DNA from 4 places in the Bradyrhizobium sp. th-b2 genome. Region 3 is predicted to be linked to each of the others. Evidence: predicted binding sites of a transcription regulator. Region 3 holds the regulator's gene; each other region holds the start of a gene.
The links. Region 3 encodes PhoB, which activates phosphate uptake and scavenging genes when phosphate is short. Its sites were predicted from a motif close to TGTCATNNANCTGTCAT; they were not measured.

Region 1 (7,343 bases), on a different contig from region 3:
AGCACGACGACGTCAGCTTGTTGCGCAGCAACGCCCTCGCTCATCCCGTCACATCAAGGTCAGGCCGCCATCGACCGGCAGCGTGGCGCCGGTGACGTGGCCTGCTTCCGGCGACAGCAGGAATGCGACGACGGCGGCGACCTCGTCCGGCTCGGCGAGGCGCTGCATCGGATTGGCTTTTGCCACGCGCTCCCAGGTCGCGCTGTCAAGCGCGCCGAACAGGCCGGGATCCTTGCGGGTATAGCCGGGCATCACGGCGTTGGCGTTGGCGCCGGATGCAGCGAGCTCGATGGCGAGCGACTTCACCAGCACCTCGAGCGCGGCCTTGGCGGCGGCCGATCCCGGATAGGTGGCGCCGGGCACGAAACGATGCGGCCCGAAGCTCGAGACCGCGACGACGCGGCCCTTTGCGCTGCGCGCGAGGTCGGGCAGCGCGGCCGCTGCGATCTCGTGGAATGCGGCCGCCATCACCGCAAAGGCGCGCTCCAGCGCCTCGCGCGGCAGGCTGGCGAAGTCGCGCCGGTCGGCAAAGCCTGCAGCGTGCACGATCGCATCAATCGGCCCGAACGCTGTGCGCGCTGCCGCGACCAGTGCCGCGCCCGCGCCGGCCCTGGCGAGATCGCCTGTGCCGACCTCGACCTTGGCGCCCTTGCTGCGGCATTCCTCCGCAACCAAATTCAGCCGCGCCAGCCCGGCCGCCTCGGCGCCCTGTCCGTGCAGCATCAGACCCTGATCGGGGCCGGCGAGTCGGCGTGCAATCGCGGCGCCGATGCCGGAGCCGCCTCCCGTGATGATTGAAACGCGCATGCGGTGGCGAGGCGCCGCGGCATCGCGGCCTCTGGCTCGCCTTCGGCAACCAGCATATCGGCTTCACCACCGGCCCCGGAACGGGCGCCGCGGTTGCGGCGATGATCGCGGGCGATGCGCCGCCATTCGAGGTGAAGGCGTTCTCGCCGGACCGGTATATCGCGTGACTCGCGCGAGGCCGCCTGCGATGCTGAGGCGTCCAAAGCGTTTTCGAGCGAAGTGGGCACCGGTTCGCGTGAAGAAAACGCATCAAAACTAGAGTCAACCGAGGGGCAGGATGAACTACGTTTGGGATTTCGCGATCCTTGGCAAGTACAGCCATCTGTTCTGGCTCGGGCTCGGCTGGACCATGGCCTATACGATCGGCACGATCATCCTGGGGACATTGATCGGCCTGATCGTCGGCATGCTGCGGCTGCGGCGGATTCCCGTGATCGACTGGCTGCTGATCGCCTATATCGAATTGTTTCGCTGCACGCCGCTGCTGGTGCAGATCATCTGGTTCTACTACGCGTTTCCGGTCGTGATTGGCGTCAACATCCCGGCGCATGTCGCGGCCGTCAGCGTGCTGTCGCTCTATGGCGGCGCATTCTATGCCGAGATCGTGCGCGGCTCGATCGAGAGCGTGCCGGCCGGACAGTGGGACGCCGCGAAGGCGCTCGGCTTCCGCGGCTGGCGCTTGATGCGGCTCGTGATCCTGCCGCAGGCGCTGAAGCCGATGATGGCGCCTTACGTCAACCAGTCGGTGACGCAGCTGAAGAACACCTCGCTGGTCTCGATCATCGCGGTGCCCGACCTCGTCTACAACGCGACCCTGATCAACGCCGACACCTACCGGCCGCTCGAGGTCTACACCATCGTGGCGCTGATCTATTTTGCGATCCTGTTCCCGTCGACGCTGGTGGCGCGGCGGCTGGAGCGCGGGCTGACGTACGACAAGGTGTGAGTAGCATCTTAGTTGCTGCGGCATCGGCGGTTCACCTCTCCCGCTTGCGGGGGAGGTCGCTGTGCATCGAAGATGCACTGCGGGTGGGGGCTCTCTCCAAGGAAAGAGCGCCGCTTGTGGCGATACCCCCACCCCGACCCTCCCCGGCAAGCGGGAGAGGGAGCGCAGTGCCGATGTTGGCGCAGCCTTACCTCAAATACTCAACTCCACCGGCACGTCCTCCGGCTTGACGCCGGCGAGGCCGAGGCCCTTGACGAACCATTCGCGCATCTGGCCGATGCCGCGGTTATAGTCGACCCACACCGACAGGAAGTCGCGCCAGCGCTTGTCGCCCTCGCGGCGCACCGCCATGCCGCTCGCGATCGTCACCGAGGGCGAGGCCAGGATCTTGTAGCTGCCGAGATTGGGGTTCTTGGCGATCGCGGTCAGGCCGAGCACCAGCGCGTTGACTACGCAATCGACGCGGCCCGACGACATTTCCAGCATCACCTCGTCGCGCGACTTCAGCGATTTGATGGTGGCGTTCGGCGCAAAGCGCCGCGCCACCGCCTCGTTGGCCGAGCCGACGTCGACCGCGATCCTGACCTCCGGCTTGTTGATGTCGGCCCAGGTCTTGGCCTCCAGCCCCTTCTTCAGCATCGCGCCGAACGGATGCGGGAACACCAGATTGGTGAAATCGACCACCAGTGCCCGCTGCGGCGTCGGGTTGAGCGCGAAGCCGAGATCGATCTTGTTGGCCTGCAGATCGAGAATTGAATTGCCATAGGTCGATTCGACATACTCCAGCTTGACGTCGAGCAGCTTTGCCAGGTCGTTGGCCATCTCGATCGAGAAGCCGGACCAGGTGCCGGAGGCGAGATCCTTGTTGAAATAGGGCAGCTCGCCCGGCAGTACGGCGATCCGCAGCACCTTGTTGGCGCGGATACGGTCCAGCGTGTTGTCGGCAGGTGTCTGCGCCGCGGCCGGGGTTGCCAACGCGGCGACCAGCGCGGCGCCACTGCCGATCCCGAGCGCATAGCGCAGCGCGTCACGGCGATCTTCGGAAATTGTGATGTCGTCGGATTGAGTCAAGCGGGCCTCCCTGCACCAGATCGGGGAAGCCTAGCGTCGGGATTTGGCCACAGCAATAGTGCGGGCCTGCGCCAATAGTAGGCGAGGCGAGGGCGCGGTTGCCTATGTTCTGAACTTCACCTCTCCCGCTTGTGGGGGAGGTCGAATAAGGCCTCGAACCGCGCCCTTTGGGCTTAGCAACGATAGGTCATGTTCGCCCCTGTGACCGAAGAAAAGAAAACGGCGGGGAAGCTTAGTTCGGCGACCCAATCGAGCACTTGGTTGTCGGTCTGGGTTTCGGGGCTTGAAAGGTGTGGAAACTGAAAAAGGACCGTCCCGTGAATATCCAAAAGAACGAGACGATCGATGACCCAAACATCACCGTCGTCAGTTGAGAAAAATTTCGCCAACAATTCTGCTGTTCCGTCAGAACGAAGCCTGAGCGTTGGGCCGTTGTTCAGGGTGCCGTTCAAGAAGCCGGACAGCTTGCAATCGCCATAACGGATAGGCGCGCTCCAACTGAGGTCAAGGGTTTGGACAGCATGTGTCGCAACACCCTTATGAGTTTCCGGCTGGTCGGTCGATGAACTCTTGCTTTCGCGATGTTCCTTCAACATTGCCTACGCCTCCTTTTAGCCCGCGAATTGCGGACAACCTCTGGTTTAAGGTGGGCGTGCAAGAAGACCAGTGAGCTGCCTCACAATCTACGATCGCGATTTAGTGATCTTCCCCGGGGGGCGGGCGCGCATGTGGTTAGATCAATACCGTCCCGGCACATACATCTCCGGCGGGATCGGGCCGCGGTGATAGTCGGGGTTGCGCACCCGCGGCGGCAGCACGACCGGCTGGTGTACGACCTGCTGATACGGGATCTGGTCGAGCAGATGCGAGATGCAGTTGAGCCGGGCGCGCTTCTTGTCGACGGCGTCGACGATCCACCACGGCGAGTCCTGCAGATGGGTGCGCTCCAGCATCGTCTCCTTGGCCTTGGTGTAGAGCTCCCAGCGGGTCCGCGCCTCGACGTCCATCGGGCTCAGCTTCCACTGCTTCAGCGGGTCATGGATACGCATCGAGAAGCGGAACGCCTGTTCCTCGTCGGTGATTGAGAACCAGTATTTCAACAGGATGGTGCCGGAGCGGATCAGCATGCGCTCGAATTCCGGCACCGAATTGAAGAATTCCTCATACTGCTCGTCGGTGCAGAACCCCATCACCTTCTCGACGCCGGCGCGGTTGTACCAGCTGCGGTCGAACAGCACCATTTCGCCGCCGGCCGGCAGATGCGACACGTAGCGCTGAAAATACCATTGCGTACGTTCGCGCTCGTTCGGCGCCGGCAGCGCGGCGACACGGCAAATGCGCGGGTTGAGCCGCTGGGTGATGCGCTTGATGACGCCGCCCTTGCCGGCGGAATCGCGACCCTCGAACAGCACCACGACCTTCTTCTTCTCGTGCTGCACCCAGTCCTGCAGCTTCACCAGCTCGCCCTGCAGCCGCAGCAATTCGCGGAAATAGATCTTGCGGTCGATCGACGGATGTCCAGCGGCCCCGTCATGGTCGAGCCCGTTGAGCCTGTCGTCGTCGAGCTCAAGCTCGAGTTCCTCATCGAGGCTGTCGGCCATCTCCTGGTGGATGCGGGCGCGCAAGGCTTCGTCGTGCAAGGCCTCGTCACGCAAGGCTTCATCTCGGGAGGCTTCGTCGGTGAGGTGGGGGGCGGTCATGCAGGTCCGTCTTTCAGTGTGTTAGATGGATCGACGGAAGCATTGACGGGCGATGTTACCCCTCTATGACAATGGCATGACCGCTGTTTCACGCAGGCGGCGGGACTGTGCTAACAAGCGCCGACAACAATGGGAGACGCCGATGATTTCGCTCACGCCAAAAGACGTCCTGCCGGAGGACGCGACCGCCGGCACGCTGGTCGGACGGGTCTGGCTGCCGCAGGCCGGCGGCCCGGCCGTAGTCGCGGTGCGGACGGACGGCGTGTTCGATGTCACGGCACGGTTCCCGACGGTGAGTGCGCTGTGCGAGGAGAGCGATCCCGCCGCGGCGCTGCGCGCGACCAAAGGCGAGCGGCTCGGCGATTTCGACGCGATCCTCGCCAACACGCCGCCGGATCGCCGCGACGGCGCAAAACCGCATCTGCTCGCGCCGATCGATCTGCAGGTGCTGAAGGCCGCCGGCGTCACTTTCGCGATCTCGATGCTGGAGCGCGTGATCGAGGAGCGGGCGCGCGGCAATCCGTCCTCGGCGGAAGCGATCCGCACCGAGGTGGTGCGGCTGGTCGGCGACGATCTCTCCAAGCTGAAGCCCGGCTCCGAGCAGGCGATGAAGCTGAAGCAGGTGCTGATCGACCAGAACGCCTGGAGCCAGTATCTGGAGGTCGGCATCGGCCCGGACGCGGAAGTGTTCACCAAGGCGCCGACGCTGTCCTCGGTCGGCACCGGCATGGATGCCGGGCTGCATCCGAAGTCGACCTGGAACAATCCGGAGCCGGAGGTCGTGCTGATCGTGTCCGGCGCCGGCAAGATCGTCGGCGCCGCGCTCGGCAACGACGTCAATCTGCGCGATTTCGAAGGCCGCTCGGCGCTGCTATTGTCGAAGGCCAAGGACAACAACGCGTCCTGCGCGATCGGCCCGCTGCTCAGGTTGTTCGACCAGACCTTCTCGCTCGACGACGTCAGGAAGATGGATGTCGGCCTGACCGTGAAGGGCGCGGACGGTTTCGTGCTCGAAGGCCATTCCTCGATCTCAAAGATCAGCCGCGACCCGACCGATCTGGTCGCCCAGACCATCGGCCCCGTGCACCAATATCCCGACGGCTTTGCGCTGTTCCTCGGCACGATGTTCGCGCCGGTCAAGGACCGCGACGCCAAGGGTGAGGGCTTCACCCACAAGCGCGACGACATCGTCACCATTGCCGCGCCCCAGCTCGGCAAGCTCGTCAACCGCATGCGCGGCAGCGACGAATGCGAGCCCTGGACCTTCGGCGTCGGTGCGCTGATGAAGAATTTGGCACAGCGCAAGGTGCTGTAGGGCGCGGGCAGAGCGTAGGGTGGGTTAGCCGACCACGTCCGCCGTAGCTCAACGAGCGAAGGCGGAAGGCGTAACCCACCATCTTCGCCGCGAGCGGCACGGTGGGTTGCGTCTCCGGAGACGCGCAGCGCAAGCGCACTCAGCCCGAACATGTTCAGAAACCTGCGCGGCAGGTCGATCGTGTGCTGCAACTTGAGCGCGCTGCGCGCAGCGAAATTTGGATTGCCACTTTTTCCCGATTTGTGTGATCTGCTTCACGCTCGCCGGCGCATGATCCGTGTCAGCATATCGGCTCGGACGCGAACAGAAGGAGTCGCGGACATGCGCGAATGGTCAAAGGGACTGCCCGATTGGCTTGCAACGGATATGCTGGTGATTGCCGTCGCATTGGCCATCATCGTGACCGGCGTGTGGATCGCGCCGTAGCTGGGCTGTTGCGCCGTGTCGGTCTCGGCGCTGGCGTGCCCCGGTCACGGACAGACTTCCTCGTTGAAGCCGCCGGACTGCTGCTCAAGATGGCAGCCTTTCCTCACCGGGCGACAAGGGACGCCGTTCTTGCAAAAGATCTGGCCCGAGGGCTGGTCCTTCGCCTGCTGCTTGCGCTGTGCGACAGGCTTCTTGTTGTCTGGTGGATCTCCGGCATTTTGTGCGGTTGCCGCCGCGGTTGAGGCGAGGGCGACGACAATCATTGCGGCCATTGACGAGGCTTTCGCGGCGGTTTCCTCCAGGTGTCCGGGAGACCAATGCGGGGGGATCGCTCGCGACCATATCGCAAATCCCGTGAAGGCGCCCGGTGGACAACGGCTCCGGGCTGCTTCCGGGGTTGCACCTCGACCTCTCACAACAACTGCTGCGGCGTATGGGTCCCGGCCTTCGCCGGGACGACGGTGTACATTTTGGCGCGACCGATGGCACCATTCAGATGCAAGCGACACTCACACCGGCAGCGCGGTCGAGTACTTCACCTGGCTCAGCGCAAAGCTCGACTCGATCGAGGCGATGCCGTCGAGCCGGGTCAGCTTGTTCTTCAAAAATGCTTCATAGGAGGAGAGGTCGGCGGCGACGACGCGCAGCAGATAGTCGCGGTTGCCGGTCATCAGGTAGCACTCGAGCACCTCGTCCCATTTCGAGATCGCGCGGGCGAAGCGGTTGAGATCTTCCTCCTTCTGCCGCGCCAGCTTGATTGAGATGAAGACCGAGACATGCAGCCCGATCGATTTCTGATCGACGGTTGCGATGTAGCGAGAGATCACGCCGCGTTGCTCGAGCAGCTTGACCCGGCGGTGGCAGGGCGACACCGACAGCCCGACCTTGTCGGCCAATTCCTGCATGGTCATGCGGCTGTCGGTCTGGAGCAGACTCAGGATCTTGCGGTCGATGGCGTCGAGGGCAGGCATTGAGATGAACTCGTTGGTTGCGGCCGGATCGTGGGAATTTATCCCAATTTTTTCTGTGTTGTCGCGTGGAATTGAGATTTTCGCCGGTCCCCGCGGCAGTAATATCG
Region 2 (7,343 bases), on a different contig from region 3:
CGCCGGCCCAGGTCAGGTCCTCCAGATGCTGCTGCGCGGTCTTGCCCGGCGGCACCGGCTCGTCGGGATACTGGTATTTGAGCTGGTCGAGCGCGAAGGAGATGCGCGCAGCGAAGCGCATGGTTTCCGCGATCGCATCAGGGAGATCGCGAAACAGCCTGATCATTTCATGCGCCGGCTTGAGATGCCGCTCGGCATTGGCCTCGAGCCTGCGGCCAACAGCCTCGATCGTGGTCTTTTCGCGGATGCAGGTCAGCACGTCCTGCAGCGGGCGGCGCGCGGGATGGTGATAGAGCACCTCGTTGGTGGCGAGCAGCGGCACGCCGGCATCAGTGGCGAGACCATGCAGCCGCGCGAGGCGGCGCTTGTCGTCACCGCGATAGAGCAGGCTTGCGGCAAGCCAGACGCCATCGGCGCGGCTCACCTTTAATCGGCTGATAATATCGAGCGCTGTCGCTTCCTCGAAACGATGCGGCAGCGCCAGCACCAAGAGCTGGCCTTCGGCGAAATCGAGCAGATCGGACAGGGTGAGCCGGCAATCCCCCTTCTCGATGCGCTCGATGCCGCCACCGCGCTTGCCGCGGGTCAGCAACTGGCACAGCTGGCCATAGGCGGCGCGGTCGCGCGGATAGACCAGGATGTCGGGCGTGCCGTCGATGAAGACGATGCGGGCGCCGATCAAAAGTTTTGGCGGATGGGCGACCTTCTCGCTGTCGAGCTCCTTCCAGGCGCGCACCACGCCGGCCAGCGTGTTGTGATCGGCGAGCCCGATCACGGGGATACCGAGCTCGCTCGCCTGATGCACATAGGCGCGCGGATCGGAGCCGCCGCGCAGGAAGGAGAAATTGCTGGTGATGCCGATCTCGGCATAATCGGGCGTTGGCGTCGTCATGCGAACAGCCCGTGCACATACCAGTTGGCGGGCAGCGGCTTGCCTTGCTCGTCCCGCAGCTCGCTCTCATAGAGACCGTCGCGGAATATCCAGAAGCGCTGGCCCTCGGCGTCCTCGACGCGGAAGTAATCGCGGGTCAGCGACGCACCATCCTGCTTCCACCATTCCATCGCGATGCGTTCGGGGCCCTCGACCCGCACCACATCGTGCTGCGCGCGCCGCCAGGTGAATTGATGCGGCGGACCGTCGGGCACGGTCGCGAATGGCACCTTGATGGGTTCGGGCCGCTCGAACAGCCTTAAAGGTCGCAGCGGCGGCTCGCCGGCGGCGCGTTCCGGCCAGGCGGCGGCGCTGGCAGCAGTCAGATGATGCTGCGCCGGCAGCGCGAGCGCAGCGCGCTCCGGGATGTGGCTCTCCAGCGGCAGATGCACGACGACGCGCTTGCCCCCGATGCGGGCGGCGATGCGGTCGATCAGCGCCGAGATCTCGTCATTGTCGTGCACTGACGTGTCGAGATCGCGCTGCTGCTGCACCACGATCTCGGTGCGGCCGGCAGCAAGGCGAATGAGATCGAAGCCGAAGCCGGGATCGAGCGGATCATTGAGCGCATCGAGCCGCTCGCGGAACAGGCGGTCGATCATCTCGGTCCGCGTCACCGGACGCCCGGTCTCGACCATGATCGCGCGCACCGCGCCGTCGGTGCGGAAGAAGCTCGCCTCCAGCTGCCGGGCGCCCTTGCCCTGCTTGTCCATCGCCGCAACAAGCATCCTGGCGAGGCTTTGTAACGTCAGCGCGATCACGGTGTCGGTCGCGACCGGTTCGGGGAAACGCTTCTCGACGATGTAATCGGGCAGCGGCTTGCGCGGGCTGATCGGGGCATCGCCCTGCCCAAGCGCGTGGCTGAGCAGGGTCGTGAAGGCTGCGCCGAACCGCGCGGAAATCTCGTGCGGCGCGCGTGAGGCAACATCGCCGATGGTCTTCAAGCCGGCGCGGCGCAGGCCGGTGGTGATGGCAGGATCGGCGCCGAGCGCCGACACCGGCAGCGGGCCGACCGCCTCTGCTTCCGCGCCGCTGGCGACGATCTGCCCGGAAGTGTAACGCGTCAGCGTGCGCGCCGCGATCGAGGTGCCTGATATCGCAGCGCTGACGGCGAAGCCGCGCCGGCTCAGCGCATTGGTCACGATCTGCAGCAGCGCGCGCTCGCCGCCGAACAGATGCGCGCAGCCGGTGATGTCGAGGAACAGCCCGTAGGGCGGATCGAGCGCCACCAGCGGCGTGAAGCGGTCGCACCAGTCGGCGATGTCGTTCAGCGTCTTCAGATCGGCGGCGGGATCGGCGTCGTAGACCGTGAGCTCCGGACAGATCGCGCGCGCATTGGCGAGCGGCAGCCCGATCGACAGCCCGGCGCGCACCGCCGCCTCGTCGATGGCATGCAGCAGGATGGCGTTGTGGTCCTTTGCGACGACGACGCTGGGGAGGCAGTTGCTTACTTCATTCGTAAGGGACGCATGAGCGGACGGGTTCCCTCCCCCCTTGCGGGGGAGAGTTAGGGAGAGGGGTAAGCCGCATACGCCGGCATCCGTGGTACCCCTCTCTCCAACTCTCCCCCGCAAGTGGGGAGAGAGCCCTGCCATCTCCTGTGTGGAAACTTCCTTCCGACGAAGAGTGGGACTCGTGGAAACACCCCCACCCCAACCCTCCCCCGCAAGCGGGAGAGGGAGCCCTGCCACCTGCCGAATGTCCCGAGCATCAGCTTGCGAGGCGATGTCCTGCGCGAGCTTGCGCTTGATGCGGTCGATGGGCAGGCGTGGCAGCCACAGGCTGAGGATACGCCGACGGTTCACTGAATTGGCACTCATCACATTTCCATTCCATGATCCATCGCCCGACCGGGCCATGACGATTGCGCACGAGTTCGGCGTCGAAGCGCGGCGCGCCCCAGACGCTTGCGGCATTGCCGGGCGGCGAATGCGCCGCGCGCACGATCCAGCGCGTCTCCGCGGTCGAGGGGATCGCCGTTGCCGCGATCCGCAGCACCAGCGCGGTGACGCCGGAGGCTTGCGCGGCCAGGGTCAATTTGCGGCTGGCGACGAGGTCGAGCTGGCGCGCATGGCCCCAGATCTCGAGCACGACGGCGCCGAGCGCATCGCAGGCGAGCGCATCAGCCGCCGTGCGCAAGCCGTTGTCGACATCGGCGGCGCGCACCGTAACGAGCAGGCGCGGATCGAGACCGAGCTCGGCGAGCCCGCGCATCGACAGCGCGCCGTTTTCGCGATCGGAAAAATCCTGCCGCACCCAGACCAGCGGCTTGCGCGCTGAGAGCCGTCCGGCAAGCCCCGCGATGAAGCCGGTCGCCGCCCCGCTTTGATGGCCGGCGGCGAACACCTCGTGCAACGTTGCCGCCGCAAGCCCGCCGCGCAGCATGGCGTCCGCGCTGGCGTGACCGAGCGCGATGCGGTTCGGCATCGCCGCCTCCGATGGCGCCTCGATGCGCGCGATGCTGCCGCGCAGAGACGCAAGCGTACCCGTGCGTGCGCCGTTCATATGCGCCGCTCCTTCAACTTGAAAATTTGAGGCCGTCACTGCCTGAACAACGAACCAGAGACTGGCTCAATTGTTCATGGTATGTTCTAATATAAAGCTAACAGGGCCGGCGGAGTCAATCGGATTGGTGAGTTTCGTGATTCACCAGTAGAATCAATGAGATTCAGTAGCGTCCAACCCGAACGTTAGCCGGTTCGCCCGCAGCCTCGGGCGCGCCGGCCCGGAAAATGGCGGCGTGACGGAAACGGAGCAATCGCATGCGTATCATCGTGCTCGACAACGACACCGATTTCGAAGGCTGGCGCAAGGCCGCGCGGCGATTGGCGCTGAATGATGTGAAGCCGTCGGATGTCACGTGGACGGTACGCAGCGACGACGAACTGTTGTCGGCATCCTGCGTGAATGAATTGCCCGACACGCCGCAGACGCAGTTCAACGTCACAGCGAAATTCGTCGAGCTGGCAAGGACCGCGATCCTGCATCGCAATGACGAGCGCATCGCCCTGCTCTATCGCCTGCTGTGGCGGCTGCGCAGCCATCACGATCTGCTCAGCGCGACTGATGATCCTGATGTCGCCGAGGTCCACGCGATGGCGCGCGCGGTCTATCGCGATATCGACAGGATGCACGCGCATCTGCGCTTCCGCGAGATCGGCCGCGAGCAGAAGGCGCATTACGTCGCCTGGTTCGAGCCGGAGCATCGCATCGTCGAGCATGCCGCACCGTTCTTCGCCGGCCGCTTCGCCGACATGCCGTGGTCGATCCTGACCCCCGACCTCTGCGCACATTGGGACGGGCACGCGATCTCGATCACGCCGGGCGTCGCCAAATCCGAGGTGCCGAGCGAGGACCGGCTCGAGGAGGCCTGGCGGCGGCATGACAACGGCCGCTTCAATCCCGCGCGGCTGAAAGTGATGGAGATCCCGCAAGCCTATTGGAGGAACCTGCCCGAGGACTCGATCATTAAACCTCTGATCGAAGACGCCATGCGCATGACCAGCGGCCCCTTCATCGCCCGCAAGGCGGCCGCGCCGCAGCAGCGGCAGGATACGCCGATGCCCCGCAAGCAAACTCGCGACGCGCATACCCAAGACAAGCAAACTCAAGACGAGCAAACTCACGACGCGATCGCAGCCTTGCGCGACGAGGCCGCCGCTTGCCGCGCCTGCCCGCTATGGAAGGACGCGACGCAAACCGTGTTCGGCGAAGGACCGCAAGGCGCGACGCTGATGCTGGTCGGCGAACAGCCCGGCGACAAGGAAGATCTCGCCGGCCATCCTTTCGTCGGTCCCGCCGGGCAGATGCTCGATCGCGCGCTTGAGGAAGCCGGCATCGCGCGCGCCAAGGTCTACATCACCAATGCGGTGAAACACTTCAAGTTCGTGCCGCGCGGCAAGATCCGCCTGCACCAGAAGCCGGGCACGCCGGAAATCCGCGCCTGCCGGCAGTGGTATGAGCGCGAGCTCGCCGCCATCAAGCCGGAACTGGTGGTGGCGCTCGGCGCCACGGCCGCGCAGAGCGTGCTCGGCAAGATCACACCTATCCACAGGAACCGCGGCCAGCTGATCGAGCATGACGGAACCAGGGTGCTGGTCACCGTACACCCGTCCTATCTATTGCGGCTGCCCGACGAGAAAGCCAAGGCGCTGGAATATCAACGCTTTATCGACGATCTGAAAATCGCCGCAAATCAGCTGCGCAATTCAGCCCACGCGGCTTGAGTTCCGGGGGAACTGCAGGATCACACTTCAACGTGAAATTGTTCAAAACGCTGATAAATCCCTACAACCTTGAATTGATCCGTGATACCCTCACGTGTCTACGGGCATCGGGCGTCATGTTCACGCCATGACGTACCCTGAGGCGGGCGCGCTGCGCGGTTTGCTAGCCCCGATCGTGCGGCGCGCCACCTCATCCTCACTCCCGAAACAGCCGTCCTGGACCGACGATGCGCACGAATGATCGTGCGATATCCACCGCGCGCGCCAGTCCCGTCGTGTCCGTATTCGCGGGACTGTTCAAACGATTTCAAAGAGAAGCAGCAAGATTCAGCGCATGACGCATGGCGCGGATTCAAGCACCTGCTTGCGCTGCGCAAAACAACGTTGAGCTTGTCATCTAACCTTCAACTCCATCAGTCAAAAATGCCCCTCCAACTACGAGGGGCGTCAAAATGACCGACATTACACTCAATTCATCGCTGGCCGATGGAGCGCCGATACAGCCGGCGTCGCGGCCCAATCTCGACAAGGGTTTTAACCCGCTCACGATGATCATCTTCTTCGGCATCCTTGCCGCGGGACTTTTGTACGTTGCCTACAGCATCTATTCGGACGTCGACGCCACCGGCACCAGGGTCACCTCCTACCTGCCCTACTTGCTGCTGCTGGTCGCGCTGTTGATCGCGCTCGGCTTCGAGTTCGTGAATGGCTTCCACGACACCGCCAATGCGGTGGCCACCGTGATCTACACCCACTCGCTGCCGGCGGAAGCTGCGGTGATGTGGTCCGGCCTGTTCAACTTCCTCGGCGTCTTGACCTCGACCGGCGCGGTGGCGTTCGGCATCGTCTCGCTGCTGCCGGTGGAATTGATCCTGCAGGTTGGCTCCGGCGCCGGCTTTGCCATGGTGTTCGCGCTGTTGATCGCCGCGATCCTGTGGAATCTCGGCACCTGGTATTTCGGCCTGCCCGCCTCCTCCTCGCACACGCTGATCGGCTCGATCATCGGCGTCGGCGTCGCCAACGCGCTGTTGCGCGGCCGTGACGGCACCTCGGGCGTGGATTGGGGCAAGGCCACCGAGATCGGCTACGCGCTTCTGCTGTCGCCGCTGGTCGGCTTTATCTGCGCCGCCGGGCTGCTGCTGCTGCTGAAGATGATCATCAGGAACCCGGCGCTCTACGCCGCGCCGGAAGGCAACAAGGCGCCCCCGCTCTGGATCCGCGGCCTGCTGATCCTGACCTGCACCGGCGTTAGCTTCGCCCACGGCTCCAACGACGGCCAGAAGGGCATGGGCCTGATCATGCTGATCCTGATCGGCACCGTGCCGACCGCCTACGCGCTGAACCGCGCGCTGCCGGAGAGCCAGGTGGCCCAGTTCCAGAAGACCTCGGAGGCCGCCTCCAAGGTGGTCGCGGCCAAGGGCGCCGGCCACAGCATCATCGGCGATCCCCGCCCGGCGGTGACCCAATACGTCTCGTCGCACCACATCAGCGAAGGCACCTATCCCTCGCTGTCGGTGCTGGTGAAGGACGTCGGCGACCAGGTGCAGAAGTACGGTTCGCTGAACAAGGTGCCGGCGGAAGTCGTCGGCAACACCCGTAACGACATGTACCTGACCTCGGAGGCGATCCGCTTCCTGATGAAGGACAAGGAAAACGACCTCAGCAAGGAAGAGGTCGCGACCCTGAACGCCTACAAGGCCTCGCTCGACAGCGCCACCAAATTCATCCCAACCTGGGTGAAGGTTGCGGTCGCGATCGCGCTCGGCCTCGGCACCATGATCGGCTGGAAGCGCATCGTCATCACGGTCGGCGAGAAGATCGGCAAGACCCATCTCACCTACGCACAGGGTGCATCGGCCGAACTCGTTGCCGCCGCCACCATCGGCGCCGCCGACATGTTCGGCCTGCCGGTCTCGACCACACACGTGCTGTCGTCAGGCGTCGCCGGCGCGATGGCGGCCAACGGCTCCGGCCTCCAGGTCGCCACCATCAGAAACATGGTGATGGCCTGGGTGCTGACGCTCCCCGCCGCGATCCTGCTGTCGGGCTGCCTCTACGTGATCTTCTCGCGGGTGTTCTGACCCGCGAGAGCCGCGGCGGCTCTGGCAAGACACGCAAGAAACACGCAAGGCCCGCGCCGCCAGCGCGGGCCTTGCTGCGTGATGGAGGACGTTTCGCGACGGCCG
Region 3 (7,343 bases):
CGAACGACACCCTTGTGCGGGTCGACGGGCGCTCGAAGATCATCGCCAGCGTCTTGCCCTCAAGCGGCTTCCTGCCCTTCTCATGCGCCTTCCGCGCCGCCTTCATGGCGGCGCCAGCGGACAGCATGTTGCGCAGCTCGGCGAGCGGCACCTCGTCGATGTCGAGGAAGTGGCGGACAGGCTTGCTCATCATCCCGCCGCCTTCTTCGGCTGGGTTGCCGCCAGCGCAGAGCAGGCGCGCTCGAGCGCTGTGATCGACTGGTCGATCTCGGCCTCGGTGACGATCAGGGGCGCCAGGAAGCGCACCACATTGTCGCCGGCGCCAACGGTGAGCAGCTTCTCGTTACGCAGCGCGACGATCAGGTCGCCGGAGGGCACCACGGCCTTGACGCCGATCAACAGCCCCTCGCCGCGCACGTCCGCCAGCACGGACGGATAGCGGTCGACGACGGAGGCTAGCTTCTGCTTGAGCAGCAGCGACATCTTCTGCACGTGCTCGAAGAAGCCGGGTTTCAGCATCACGTCGAGCACGGCATTGGCCGCGGCGACCGCCAGCGGATTGCCGCCGAAGGTCGAGCCGTGCGAACCCGGCGCCATGCCCTCAGCCGCCTTGGCGCTCGCCAGCACCGCGCCGATCGGGAAGCCGCCGCCGAGCGCCTTCGCCAGCGACATCACGTCAGGGGTCACGCCGGTGCGCTTGTAGGCGAAAAGATCGCCCGTGCGGCCCATACCGGTCTGCACCTCGTCGAATGCGAGCAGCAGGCCATGCTCGTCGCAGAGCGCGCGCAGCGCCTTGAAGAACGCCTGCGGCGCCGAGCGCACGCCGCCCTCGCCCTGCACCGGCTCGATCAGGATGCCGGCAGTGTGCGGGCCGATCGCTTTCTTGACGGCCTCGATGTCGCCGTGCGGCACCTGGTCGAAGCCGTCCATCGGCGGGCCAAAACCCTCGAGATATTTTGGCGAGCCGGTCGCAGCCAGCGTGCCCAGCGTGCGGCCGTGGAAGGCGCCTTCGAAGGTGATGATGCGGTAGCGCTCGGGATGGCCCTTGGAGAAGTGATAATGGCGGACCAGCTTGATCACGCCCTCCATCGCCTCTGCGCCGGAATTGCAGAAGAACACGAAGTCGGCAAAGCTCTGCTCGCACAGCCGGGCGGCCAGCGCCTCGCCGTCCGGGCTCTTGAACAGGTTCGACATGTGCCAGAGCTTGGTCGCCTGTTCCTGCAGCGCCTGGACCAGATGCGGATGCGCGTGCCCGAGCGCGTTCACCGCAACGCCCGAGGTGAAGTCGAGATAGCGGTCGCCGTTGGTTGCGATCAGCCAGGCGCCCTCACCGCGCTCGAAGCCGAGATCGACCCGGGCGAAGACGGGGAGCAGATGCGACGAGGCGCTGTTGGTCATGGCGTTCACTGCCGGTTTGAAGCCGACAATTGCCGTGCGCGCCTTGACGCCAGTGCAGCAACGGCCAGCTTCGGAAAACAAAACGGCCGCCTTTGCGGGCGGCACGTGCAGCCATTCTATGCTGCGGCCAGTAGGTGTCAATCGCCAGGAGCCGGCCTTTGCCGGCCTTCCTGCGATGCGAAACGAGCGCAATCCGGAGCATTCCGGTGCGGTGGAAAAGCCTCATTACAGTGCTTAACTTTGTGGGAACATGTGGACGCACGGCCGCGGACTCTTGCGCCAGAGTCACGCCATATTGTAGCGTTTGGCCTGTCGGGTACGACATCTCGTGCGGCAGTACTGGACCCTCTAAGTAGCCTTCGTGTCACACGTAAACGTTCGGGCGCAAGACCGCGCCCGGCGAGGGCTAAGGGATTCTGGCCGCTGGGATTTTGACCCGGATTTGGCTCGCAGCGTCGCTCCAATGACTGGCCGGCGCCATGCGAAAGGAAGAATGCGATGACTGTATTGACCTGGTCCGACGATCGCGTCGAGCAGCTGAAGAAGCTCTGGGAGTCTGGCCTCTCGGCCAGCCAGATCGCCGCGGAACTTGGCAATGTGACGCGAAATGCCGTGATCGGCAAAGTGCATCGGCTCGGCCTCTCCGGCCGCGCCAAGGCCCCCTCCACGGCCGCGCCGCGGCAGCGCAAGGCCCGCCCCGCCCAGCACATGATGCGGGTGGCGCGTCCGGTCTCGCGCGGCAACACCGCGCTGGCGCATGCCTTCGAGGTCGAGATGGAGCCCGATCCGATCTCCTACGACAACGTGGTGCCGATGAGCCAGCGGCTGTCGCTGCTCGAGCTGAACGAAGCCACCTGCCACTGGCCGGTCGGCGATCCATCGAGCCCGGAATTCTTCTTCTGCGGCGGCAAGGCGCTCGGCGGCCTGCCCTATTGCGCACACCACTCGCGCGTCGCCTACCAGCCCGCCGGCGATCGCCGCCGGCCGTCGGCGAAACCGCAGATCAAGTGAGCACTCGGGAAACTGGCGTAGGACTGAAAAAGAAATCCCCATGAAAGCGGGGATTTTTTTGTGAGAACCGTAGCCCGGATGCATCACCGGCGTCGTCCCGGCGCAGGCCGGGACCCATAACCACGAATGGGTGTTGTTTGAAAGCCGTCTGGCCGCGTGCCGATTGCGCCGGCCGCGGCGTATGGGTCCCGGCTTTCGCCGGGACGACAACGTGTTGCGGTTTATGAATGCCACACGGCCGTTACGGCTGCGGCTCGGCCTTCGCGAAGCGGTCGTCGAGCGCGTAGCCGGCGCCGCGCACGGTGCGGATCGGATCCTGCTCGCGGCCCGGATTGAGCAACTTACGCAGGCGGCCGATATGCACGTCGACGGTGCGCTCGTCGATATAGATGTCGCGGCCCCAGACGCTGTCGAGCAGCTGCTCGCGGCTGAACACCCGGCCGGGATGCTCGAGGAAGAATTCGAGCAGACGATATTCGGTCGGCCCGAGATCGATCGGGCGGCCGGAGCGCGCCACGCGGCGCTTCTCGCGGTCGAGTTCGATATCGCCATAGGTCAGCACGGTGGCAAGCCGCTCCGGGCTCGCACGGCGCAGCAAGCCCTTCACCCGCGCCAGCAGCTCGGGCACCGAGAACGGCTTGACGATGTAATCGTCGGCGCCGGTGGCAAGCCCGCGCACGCGCTCACTCTCCTCGCCGCGCGCGGTCAGCATGATGATCGGAAGCTGCTTGGTCTCGGGCCGCGCCCGCAGGCGGCGGCACAGCTCGATGCCGGACAGGCCCGGCAGCATCCAGTCCAGCACAACGAGGTCGGGGATGCGCTCCTTCAACCTGGTGTCGGCGTCGTCGCCGCGTCCCACCGTTTCGACGTCGTAGCCTTCCGCATCGAGGTTGTAGCGCAACAGTGTCGTCAGCGCTTCCTCGTCTTCGACTACCAGAATGCGTGCGCTCATCGGTCTAAGTTCTTTCTCTGTGGTGATCCGTTGCCCAAACGCAAACCGAAACACTCAACCCCTGAGCATATTCCCCGTGGGAAACGGTTTGTCGCGACGACAATCCGGTTCCGCCGATGCGGATCATGCCCTAGTTGCCCGGCACCGTGGTGGCGAAATTGGTCATATCGCCCTTCGGACGCTTGTCGGTGATCTGCTGGCCCTCGATCATGTAGAACACGGTCTCGGCGATATTGGTGGCGTGGTCGCCGATCCGCTCGATGTTCTTGGCGCAGAACATCAGATGGATGCAGAACGAGATGTTGCGCGGATCCTCCATCATGTAGGTGAGCAGTTCGCGGAACAGCGAGGTGCAGATCGCATCGACCTCCTCGTCGCCCTTCCAGACGTTCATCGCCGCCGGCAGATCGTGCGCGGCATAGGCGTCGAGCACCGACTTGACCTGCGACAGCACGAGGTCGGTCATGTGCTCGAGGCCGCGGATCAGCTTCAGCGGCTGGAAATCGCTCTCCAGCGCCGCGACGCGCTTGCCCATGTTCTTGGCGAGGTCGCCGATCCGCTCGAGGTCAGTCGCGACGCGCATCGCGCTGACGATCTCGCGCAGGTCGATCGCCATCGGCTGGCGGCGAGCGATCGTCAGCACCGCGCGCTCTTCGATGACGCGCTGCAGATTGTCGATCTCGATGTCGGCGGCGACCACGCGCTTGCCCAGCGCGACGTCGCGGCGGATCAGCGCGTCGACCGACTCGGTGATCATGCGCTCGACGAGGCCGCCCATCTCGGCGACCAGGCGGGTCAACTCCTGCAGGTCGCTGTCGAATGCCTTGGCGGTATGTTCAGAAGCCATCGCTTGTCTCCTCAGCCGAACCGGCCGGTGATGTAGTCCTGCGTGCGTCGATCGCTCGGCGAGGTGAAGATCTTGTTGGTGTCGTCGAACTCGATCAGCTCGCCGAGATACATGAAGGCGGTCTTGTCGGAGACGCGCGCCGCCTGCTGCATGTTGTGGGTGACGATCGCGATCGTGTAATCCTCGGAGAGCTCCTGGATCAGCTCCTCGACCTTGGCGGTCGAGATCGGGTCGAGCGCCGAGCACGGCTCGTCGAACAGGATCACCTCGGGACGCACCGCCACGGTGCGCGCGATGCACAGCCGCTGCTGCTGGCCGCCGGAGAGCGACAGGCCGGAAGCGTTCAGCTTGTCCTTGACCTCGTTCCACAGCGCGCCGCCGCGGAGCGCCTTCTCGACCCGGTCGTCCATCTCGGACTTCGAGATCTTCTCGTAGAGGCGGATGCCGAAGGCGATGTTCTCGTAGATCGTCATCGGGAACGGCGTCGGCTTCTGGAACACCATGCCGACCCGCGCACGCAGCAGATTGAGGTCGAGCTTGGGATCGAGAATGTTGGTCTGGTCCAGCATCAGCTGGCCGACCGCGCGCTGACCCGGATAGAGATCGTACATCCGGTTGAAGATGCGCAGCAGGGTCGACTTGCCGCAGCCGGACGGGCCGATGAACGCCGTGACGCGGTTGGTGCCGAGCGTCAGGTTGATGTTCTTCAGCGCGTGGTGCTCGCCGTAATAGAAGTTGAGGTTGCGCACCGTGACTTTCGGCGGCGCTTCCGGCAGCGGCACCTGGGGAACGTGGCTCGCGACAGTCGTGGAGACGGAAAGCTCGGTCATTTTGCGGCCCTTTCGGCACCAAGGATGCGCGCGCCGATGTTCAGCGCGAGCACAGTGAATGTGATGAGCAGCGCACCGCTCCACGCCAGCTCTTTCCAGTAGGCGTAGGGACTCTGCACGAAATTGTTGATGGTCACCGGCAGGTTGGCCATCGTCTTGGTCAAATCCCAGCTGAAGAACTGGTTCGACAGCGCGGTGAACAGCAGCGGCGCGGTTTCGCCGGCAACGCGGGCGGTCGCCAGCAGCACGCCGGTGATCAGACCGGATCGCGCTGCACGATAAGCGATCCGCTTGATCACCAGCGAGCGCGGCAGGCCGAGCGCGGAGGCTGCCTCGCGCAGCGGATTGGGCACCAGCAGCAGCATGTCCTCGGTGGTGCGCAGCACCACCGGGATCACGATCACAGCGAGCGCGAGCGCGCCTGCGATCGCCGAGAAGCCGCGCATCGGCACCACCACCGCGCCATAGATGAACAGGCCGATGATGATCGAGGGCGCGCTGAGCAGGATGTCGTTGATGAAGCGGATCACCGAGGTGAGCTTGTCGTTCTTGCCGTATTCGGCGAGGTAGGTGCCGGCGAACAGGCCGAGCGGCGCACCGATACCGACGCCGATCACGGTCATGATGACCGAGCCGACGATGGCGTTGAGCAGACCGCCTTCGGTCGAGCCGGGCGGCGGCGTGTTCTGGGTGAACAGCTGCACGCTGAGGCCGGCGAGGCCGTTGTAGAGCAGAGTGAACAGGATCAGCGCCAGCCAGGTGACGCCGAACAACGCCGCGCCGACGCAGAGTGCGCGGATGACGATGTCGCTGCGGCGGCGGGATTTGTAGATCGGGTTCATGGCGTTACTTCCCCGCCTTCGTTTCAAGCCGCATCAGCATCAATCGCGCGCCGGCGAGCACGAAGAAGGTCAGCACGAACAGCAGCAAGCCGAGCAGGATCAGGCCGGACTGGTGCAGGCCGTCGCTCTCGGCGAATTCGGAGGCGATCGCGGCCGAGATCGTGGTGCCCGGCGCGAAGATCGACGACGAGATGCGGAACGAGTTGCCGATGATGAAGGTCACCGCCATGGTCTCGCCGAGTGCGCGGCCGAGCGCCAGCATGACGCCGCCGATCACGCCGACCCGGGTGTAGGGGATCACGACGCTGCGGACGACTTCCCAGGTGGTGCAGCCCATGCCGTAGGCGGCCTCCTTCAGGACCGGCGGCACGGTCTTGAACACGTCGACCGAGATCGCGGTGATGAAGGGCAACACCATGATCGCAAGGATCAGCGCGGCGTTGAACAGGCTGAGATAGGACGGCGGGCCTCCGAACACCGCACCCAAGACGGGCACGCCCTCGAAGATCCGGATCATGAAGGGCTGGAACGTGTTGGCCAGGAACGGGCCCAGCACGAAGAAGCCCCACATGCCGTAGATGATCGAGGGGATGCCGGCCAGCAGCTCGATGGCGATGCCGATCGGGCGGCGCAGCATTTGCGGGCAGAGCTCGGTGAGGAAGATGGCGATACCGATGCCGACCGGGATCGCGATCATCATCGCGATGACCGAGGTGATCAGCGTGCCGTAGATCGGGCCGAGCGCGCCGAGCACCGGCGGATCGGCCGAGGGCGCCCAGCGCTGCGTCCAGAGGAAGGCGAAACCATATTCCTTCATCGCCGGCCAGGCGCCGACGATCAGCGACAGGATGATGCCGCCGAGGATCAACAGAACCGAAATCGCGGAGATACGGGTGATCCAATAGAAGGTGAGATCACCCAGCTTGAAGGCGCTGAGGGCCTTGGCGCGATCGTAAGGTCCCGCGGCTTCCATCACATCGCTCTGAACAGCCATGTCTGCCACGCCAATCCCCTCTTTACTATGTGAAAGCCACGCAAACCGCTACGCCCCGAAGCGATCTTCACTGACGCATTTGACCGGGCGCCGTTCCGGCTTGCGCCTCCCGGGGCGCGAACCCGGGCCCCTGAAGGAGCCCGGGTCTAGTCGCTCAACCTGTGCCGCCCCCTTGGAAGGCGGCACAGGCCGTGTTCGAAATATCGAACTTAGCTCTTGATGTCCGACGACCAGGTCTTCTCGATCAGCTTGACGACCGAGTCCGGCATCGGGATGTAGTCGAGCTCTTCGGCCGCCTTGTCACCCTTCTCGAAGGCGTACTTGAAGAACTTGAGCGCTTCCTGCGAGGCCGCCTTGTCGGTCGAGTCCTTGTGCATCAGGATGAAGGTCGCCGCGGTGATCGGCCAGGAGGCTTCGCCCGGCTGGTCGGTCAGGATCACGTAGTAGCCGGGAGCCTTGGCCCAGTCGG
Region 4 (7,343 bases), on a different contig from region 3:
GCCGGGCGTGCTGATGCGCAATGCCGGGCTGAAATTCGTCTGCCGCGACGTGCATTTGAAGGTCGAACGCTCCGACACGCCGTTCACCCGCGGCTACAATGCCGGCCAGGTGATCCGGGTGCCGGTGGCGCATGGCGAGGGCAATTACGAGGCGGACGAGGAGACGCTGAAGCGTCTCGAAGGCGACGGGCGGGTGCTCTATCGCTACTGCTCTGCCGATGGCGTGGTCGACGAGGCCTCGAACTTCAACGGCGCCGCGCATTCGATCGCGGGCATCGTCAACGAGCGCGGCAACGTGCTCGGCATGATGCCGCATCCGGAAAACCACGTCGAAGAGATCATGGGCTGCACCGACGGCCGCGGCCTGTTCGCGGGCCTGGTCCAGCAGTTCGAAAAGGCGGCGTGATAGCCATAGCGTTTTCGAGCGAAGTGGGGACCGGTTCGCGTGAAGAAAACGCGTCAAAATAAAATGCTCGGACGGTGGTTCGCGGCGGCCGCCGCGCTGTTGCTTGTGACGGCGGCACACGGCCAGGACTTTCCGAAGCGTCCGATCACGATGATCGTGCCGTTCGCGGCAGGCGGCACCTCCGACGTGATCGCCCGCGCGGTGGCCGACCAGATGGGCGCAGCGCTCGGCCAGACCATCATCATCGAGAATGTCGGCGGTGCCGGCGGTTCGACCGCGCTGACCCGCGCCGCGCGCGCCGAGCCGGACGGCTACACGATCGCGATCGGCAATGCCGGCACCAATGCTGCGACCTACACGATCTATCCGAAGCTGCCGTTCACGCCCGACTCGTTCGCGCCGATCGCGGTGGTCGCCAAGACCTTCGGCATCGTCGCGCTGCGCAAGGATTTTCCGGCCAAGGACCTCAAGGAATTCATCGACTACGCGAAGAAGAATCCGGGCAAGATCAATCTCGGCCATGCCGGCGTCGGCTCCTCGAACTACCTGATCTGCAAGAGCTTCGTGCATGCCGCCGGCGTCGACGTGCAACTGGTCGGCTATCGCGGCGCGGCGCCGGCGCTGACCGATGCGATCGGCGGCCAGATCGACGGCGTCTGCGATGCCGCGGCCTCGGTGTCGCAAGCGATCGACGACAAGCTCGTGAAAGCGGTCGTGGTCGGCTCGACGGTGCGGCTCGCCTCGCTGCCGGAACTGCCGACCTCGACCGAAGCCGGTCTGCCCGAGTTCGAGGCGCAGGGCTGGAACGGACTGTTCGCGCCGAAGGGGACCCCGCCAGAGATCATCGCCAAATTGAACGCTGCCGCGCGTACCGCGGTCGCGAGCGAGGCGGTGAAGAAGCGGTTCGTCGATTTGTCGACCGTCGCGCCCGACGCCAACGAACTCGCGCCCGAGGTGCTGCAGCAACTGGTGACGCGCGACGTCGCGAAGTACCGGGCACTGCTGGCGGACGACCAGAAATAGCCGCTTCGCGCCGTGCCTTCGGTGCGCGGCGCCGTGAACCTGCCCGGTTCCGTCAGAGACCAATCCAGCATAGCGGCTTCCGCTTCACGATCTCTTCACGCTAAGGCGGCCGGCGCAACAACCGAGGATTGTCGCAGCGTAAAGGGCACGTTATGACGGAGGCGATTTGGATGAACTGTGCGCTTCGCGGGGATCCGCAATGCCTGTTGCATTGGTCATTTTGCTGCTCGACATCTCGCTGATCTATCACGCCGCGCGCACCGGGCGCCTGCAGCCCTGGGCCTTCATCATCCTGATGGTGCCGCTGATCGGCGCGCTCGCCTATATCGTCGTCGAGTTGATCCCGGAATGGTGGGGCGGACCGGGCGCCGCGCAGGCGCGCAAGCGCGTCGCCAACCGGCTCGATCCGGAGAAGCGCTATCGCGAACTGTCGGACCGGCTTGCGACATCCGATACCATCGCCAACCGAGCGGCGCTGGCCGCGGAGTGCCAGAATGTCGGGCGCTTCGAGGAGGCCGAGAGCCACTACGACCACGTCTTGGGCTTGCCGCAGGGCGACGATCCGGCCTACGCGCTGGCCAAGGCGGAGGCGCAGTTCGCCCGCAAGCAGCCGGCTGAAGCACTGGCGACGCTCGACGCCCTGCGCGAGCGCTGGCCGGATTTCGAGTCCGCCGAAGGGCATCTGCTCTATGCCCGTTCGCTCGCCGAGATCGGCCGGCTCGACGAGGCGCTGGAGGAATATCAGGCGGTCACGCAGTTCCCGGCGCCGAGGCGCGGGTCCGCTATGGCCTGTTGTTGCAGCTGGTCGGCCGCACCGCCGAGGCGCGCATGGTGTTCAACGAGCTGTTGATCCAGATGCGGCGCGCGCCGAAATATCTGCGCGACGCGCAGGCCGAGTGGCTCTCGATCGCCGGGAAGCAGCTGTCTGCATGAGCGGCCGTTGAATGGATGCGACTCGTCATTGCGAGCGAAGCGAAGCAATCCACCGCACCGCATACGCGGAAAGATGGATTGCTTCGTCGCTTCAGCGCAAAATTGCTTTGCAGTTTTGTCGCGAGCTCCTCGCAATGACGACGATAGAGCTGTGTGTACAAATGCCCGCGGCTACAGCTTGCGCAGCCAGCGCTTGATGGCCTCAGCCGGCACCGTCATCGCGGCGACGCCGGCCATGACCAGCACGAGGCCGAGCGCCAGGTTCGACGGCACGGATTCGCCGAGCAGCAGCACGGACAGCGCAACGCCGATCGGAATGCGCAGATAACCCTGCGCATTGGTGGTGAGCGTGCCGAGCCGGGTGAGGCACATGTAGAACAGCATCAACCCGAACGCGCTCGAGAAGATGCCCATGACGACGGTTGCGACCAGCGCCTGCGGCGTCGGGTGCAGCGTCCAGGGATGGTCGATGATCAGGGCGACCGGCAGCAGCACGGTTCCGCCGAACAACAGCGAGCCGGCCGCGACCACCATCGGATCGTAATCCGACAGCCGCAGTCCGAAGATCGTGGCGCAGGCGAACGACACGGTCGCGAGCAGGATCGCGATCTCGGCAAAGATCTCCTTGCCGAAGCCTGAGAGCGCGTCGAGGCCGATGATCGCGACCGTGCCGGCGAGGCCGAGGATCGCGCCGGCCAGCTTGAGCAGCGAGGCGGGCTCGTGCCGCGTGATCGCCCAGGTGATCAGGAAGGCGAAGATCGGCGTCGTCGAGGCCAGCACCACGGTGTTGGAGGCCGGCACATAGAGCTGCGCCCAGGTGATCACCAGGAACGGGATCGTCGAGTTGATGGTCTGCTGGAAGGCGAACAGCTTCCAGGCCTTGAGGTCGGTCGGGATGCGGATACCGCGGATCCGCAGCACCACGAGCAGGAAGGCTGCGGCGACCAGCGAGCGCGCCGAGATGAAGGTGACCGGCGGGATCGAGCCGAGCCCGATCTTGGTCAGCGGATAGGTCGAGCTCCAGCAGCAGGCCAGCGCCACGAGCAGCGCATAGTCGCGCCAGCCGCGTGCGCCCGGCGCAGACGTCGACGGAGTGGGTGTGATCGCGGAAGCCGTCACGCTGCCCGTCTTCGCTGTGCTCTTCGGCACCTTGATTGGCTCCCTTCGCGCATTGGGCGCGCGACGGAGCGAATGTAGCTTGGCGGTGGGGCGAAAGGCTAGGGCTTTGAATTTGCGTCGATATTCCGCTCGGCGGTTTGCAGCTGCGCCCGGGCGCGGCGCGGGACCGGCGGCGCCAACCACCATTTGGGGCTCCGGCCCTTGTTACAGTTTTGTGACCTGGCCCACACGGAATTACCGCTCGTCCTGCTAGGCTCGAGCGCATGACGAAGCATTTCAGATTACCGATCATTTTCACTGCTCTGGTCGTCGCAACGCAATGCTTGGCTGCGGAGACGAAGGGTGCGGGCTCAACCTTCGTGTCGCCCGTGATGGCGAAATGGATCGCCGGCTACAAGGCAAAGACCGGCAACGACGTCAGCTATCAGTCGGTGGGCTCGAGCATCGGCGTCGGCCTGATCAAGAAGGCGGCCGTCGATTTCGGGACAAGCGATATGCCGCTTGATCCGAAAGAGCTCGATAAGCTCGGCATGGTGCAATTCCCGATTGTGATCGGAGGCGTCGTGCCTGTGGTCAACATCGAGGGCGTCAAGCCGGGCCAGATGCAATTCACCGGACAACTGCTTGCTGACATCTATCTCGGCAAGGTCAGATCCTGGAACGACCCGGCCATTCAAGCCGTCAATCCCGATCTGAAGCTGCCGCGCACGGCGATCACCGTCGTGCATCGGATCGACGGCTCAGGGACGACGTTCAATTGGTCGAACTATCTCTCGAAGGTCAGCGCGCAGTGGAAGGCCAGCGTCGGAGAGGGCACGTCGGTCGAATGGCCCGTCGGGCTCGGCGGCAAGGGCAATGACGGCGTCGCCTCGCTTGTCGGCCTGATTCCCGGAGCGATTGGCTATCTTGAATACTCTTATGCGTTGCAACGGCTCGACCGGATTTCCTTCGGTCTGGTGCAGAACAGCGCCGGGAATTTCGTTACCCCGGACGCTGCATCGTTCCAGGCTGCGGCTTCAAGTGCGGACTGGACAACGACGCAGGATTTCTACCTGGTCCTGACCAACGCCCCGGGGGAGGACGCGTATCCGATCACGGCAACGACCTTCGTGCTGATGCACAAGCAGCCGAAATCGCCCGACAGGTCGGCGACCGCGATCGACTTCCTGCGCTGGTCACTGGAAAGCGGCAAGCCTCAGGCGCAATTGCTCAACTACGTTCCCTTGCCAGTCACGCTGGTCGAGCAGATCGAGCTGTATTGGCAGCACAATTTCGAGGCGCTGACGGCGTCGGCGGCGGTGCCCGGAAAGCGCTGATGGCCCAAGCTTTCGGTTCTGATTGAATCAGAACCGAAGCTTTGGCTTCTTTTGACGCGTTTTCTTCACGCGAACCGGTCCCACTTCGCTCGAAAACGCTTTAGAACGATCGATGGACGCCGGAGCTCGCGTCCATCGCTTGACGTCTGCATGCAATCCTAGCGCAGGACCTCGCGCAGCACCTCGCCATCGACCTGGTGCGGCGTCGTGCCCAGGATCTGCATGATGGTCGGCGCCACGTCGATATTGCGCATGTGCCGCACCACACTGTCGTGGCGGATCTGCGGACCCGCGGCGATGAAGGTTGCGCTCATCACCGGAAGCTCGGGGTCGTGACCATGGGCGCCATAGAAGTTCGGCATCGACAGCGCGGTGGTGGCCGCGCTGAACGGCGCGTCGCCCTGGCGCGCGACGCCGGGATTCTGGATGCCGTCGAAATTGTAGCCGGGCGCCATCAGCGCGAACACGTCACCGTAATCCTGGCCGACGGTCTTGCTGAGGCACTGTCCGGTTCCGGCGTCGCATTGCAGCGGCCGGGTCTCGACGACGGTGAAGATGCGCTGGTCCTTGAGCGAGTAGTTGAAGCGCGCATTGGGGTCGACCGCGTTCTTCACCGCATCCGTGATCTGCGCCACCAGGGTCCGGTAGGTCGCCAGATCGACAGTGCCGCCGAGCTCACGGTTCTGCAGGTTGACGTAGATGTCGGCGGCCGGACCGGAGGTGCGGATCCCGACCTTGCTGGTGTCGATACCGGCATTGCGCAGGATGTTGGTGAGATTGACCGAGGTGTGGAATGGCGCGAAGCCGTGGTCCGACACCACGATCACGTTGCTGTCACGGCCCGCCGCATCGGCAATCTGCTTCACCGCCCTGTCAGCCGTCTGGTAGGCGAAACGGATGTAGGACGCGTATCGCTTGACCTTGGCGGGGTCCTGGTTGGCGCCGATCGAATTCGGGTCCTTTGGATTAGTGCCCTGGCGCGGATCGGTGAGCAGGAACTGGTGCTCGGAGCCGTCGGGCTGCTCGATATAGACCATCACCAGGTCGGCGTCCGGATGGGTCTTGATCGCGCGTTCGCCGATATTGGCCTGGTAGCGCACGAAGGTCTTCACCATGTCCTCGAACATCGTCTCGATCTCGACGTCGGGGAAGTTGGTGAAGCCGGGGCTCAGCCGCTCCGGAATGCGGAAGTCGGCCTGCGGACGCCAGAATCCGATGTTGTTGTTGATGTCGTCGACATCGGCGAGGACCGGCGTGTTGCGCGGGATGAAGTTGGCGCCGTAGCGGGCAAAGCGCACCACCGAGAGGTCGGGGGACAGCGCCGAGACGAAGTACGCAGCACCGACCTTCGCCCCGCTGCCCTCGAAGAAGAACGGTGCGTTCTCGCCGCCGAACTTGACGTAGGCCGGTCCGGTCGACGGCGCGTGGAACGGTCCCGCGGTGATGCCGCGGTTGGCATCGAAGAACACCAGCGTGTCGTAGTTCACCTTGCGATCGTTGGTGGTGTCGATGGCAGCGACGCGGATCGAATATTTGACGTCGAGCGTCGACGCGCCGGTGCAGGTCGCACTCGCCGCCGAGGAGCACGAGAACGTCTCGATCGGTGCCAAGGTCACCAGCACCGGGCTGAACGAGAAATGGCCCGCGGCCTGTAGCGCCGCCACGATGGACGGATCGGCCGTGAAGTCGCTGCGCGACAGCGAGAAGCCCTGGGCCCCGATGCCGCCGAACGCGCCGAACGGGACCGTGAAGTCGGTGATGCGGGTGGGCTGCGCCGGCTGCACCACGGTGTTGTTGATGGAGATGTCGGCGCCGTCGCCGCCGGGCCAGGTCGCCGTGATGACCTTCTTGCCCTGCTGGCGCAGTTGCACCCACAGGGGCTGTGCCGTCGGGTGCGGCGACGGCCCGAGCGGGCTCTCGCTGTAGCCGCCGATCGGCGCCGCAAAGCCGCTGATGCTGCCCGTGATAGGGCCGACGATCGGCTCGAATGTGTTCGAGGGGATGTCGTTATGGACCGCCGTCGAGCCGGTCGCGATCGCAATATGTGACACTGCGGTGAGCGACGGTGACGCCGTCACGTTCTGCAGCGCCACTGCGCCGCGCCGTGAGAGCCGGGCGAGGCCGCCGTCGCGCGGCAGCACGCCTTTCTCGATGAATTTCTGGATGAAATCGGGCTTGGCGCCGTCGAGCGAGATCATCACCACGCGCGGCTTGCGGCCATGATGGTCGCCGTCATGATCATGATCATGATCGCGCGAATCGCCGAAGCCGCGATCGCCATTGTCGCCGTCCTGACCGGCGCACGCCGGAGTTGCAACGCACGCTAACGATGCGACAAGCGACATCGCCGACGTGACGGAAACAAACGTCTTCAATTTCATGAGAATGCCCCAACCTCGCTGCGCGATTGCACATACGGAAACCGTTCAGCAATCTTCAGGGGCTTGGCTGACGCGCATGTGACGCGTGCGCGACGACGCAACGACAGTGCGTCGTCGTGTCACAACTGCAGTTTGATTGCTTCACGCAAAGAACGCGCGAGAACA

Region 1: ppk2 (polyphosphate kinase 2) is a predicted target of PhoB. The motif match lies at 4,590-4,606, and genes of this name have one in related genera.
Region 2: K359_RS0127000 (inorganic phosphate transporter) is a predicted target of PhoB. The motif match lies at 5,549-5,565, and genes of this name have one in related genera.
Region 4: pstS (phosphate ABC transporter substrate-binding protein PstS) is a predicted target of PhoB. The motif match lies at 3,685-3,701, and genes of this name have one in related genera.

The regions. Positions count from the first base shown of each region.
Region 1 is NZ_AUGA01000002.1:142,658-150,000, reverse strand. Features, by position in the region: gene K359_RS50970 (FAD-binding oxidoreductase) at 1-44, opposite strand, end outside; gene K359_RS0103655 (SDR family NAD(P)-dependent oxidoreductase) at 49-807, opposite strand; gene K359_RS61045 (hypothetical protein) at 795-974, shown strand; gene K359_RS0103650 (amino acid ABC transporter permease) at 1,085-1,753, shown strand; gene K359_RS0103645 (transporter substrate-binding domain-containing protein) at 1,946-2,824, opposite strand; gene K359_RS0103640 (DUF6294 family protein) at 2,998-3,420, opposite strand; gene ppk2 (polyphosphate kinase 2) at 3,562-4,425, opposite strand; gene K359_RS0103630 (fumarylacetoacetate hydrolase family protein) at 4,667-5,839, shown strand; gene K359_RS0103620 (hypothetical protein) at 6,310-6,537, opposite strand; gene K359_RS0103615 (Lrp/AsnC family transcriptional regulator) at 6,775-7,236, opposite strand.
Region 2 is NZ_AUGA01000024.1:68,622-75,964, forward strand. Features, by position in the region: gene K359_RS0126980 (error-prone DNA polymerase) at 1-892, opposite strand, end outside; gene K359_RS0126985 (DNA polymerase Y family protein) at 889-2,505, opposite strand; gene K359_RS0126990 (ImuA family protein) at 2,642-3,436, opposite strand; gene K359_RS0126995 (UdgX family uracil-DNA binding protein) at 3,694-5,157, shown strand; gene K359_RS0127000 (inorganic phosphate transporter) at 5,610-7,238, shown strand.
Region 3 is NZ_AUGA01000007.1:282,196-289,538, forward strand. Features, by position in the region: gene argF (ornithine carbamoyltransferase) at 1-190, opposite strand, end outside; gene K359_RS0113875 (aspartate aminotransferase family protein) at 190-1,398, opposite strand; gene K359_RS61220 (hypothetical protein) at 1,397-1,636, shown strand; gene K359_RS0113880 (GcrA family cell cycle regulator) at 1,897-2,409, shown strand; gene phoB (phosphate regulon transcriptional regulator PhoB) at 2,651-3,361, opposite strand; gene phoU (phosphate signaling complex protein PhoU) at 3,492-4,208, opposite strand; gene pstB (phosphate ABC transporter ATP-binding protein PstB) at 4,220-5,038, opposite strand; gene pstA (phosphate ABC transporter permease PstA) at 5,035-5,880, opposite strand; gene pstC (phosphate ABC transporter permease subunit PstC) at 5,885-6,874, opposite strand; gene pstS (phosphate ABC transporter substrate-binding protein PstS) at 7,084-7,343, opposite strand, start outside.
Region 4 is NZ_AUGA01000051.1:7,001-14,343, reverse strand. Features, by position in the region: gene purQ (phosphoribosylformylglycinamidine synthase subunit PurQ) at 1-406, shown strand, start outside; gene K359_RS0137545 (tripartite tricarboxylate transporter substrate binding protein BugD) at 470-1,429, shown strand; gene K359_RS54250 (tetratricopeptide repeat protein) at 1,629-2,279, shown strand; gene K359_RS0137535 (DMT family transporter) at 2,534-3,511, opposite strand; gene pstS (phosphate ABC transporter substrate-binding protein PstS) at 3,745-4,797, shown strand; gene K359_RS0137525 (alkaline phosphatase family protein) at 4,956-7,178, opposite strand.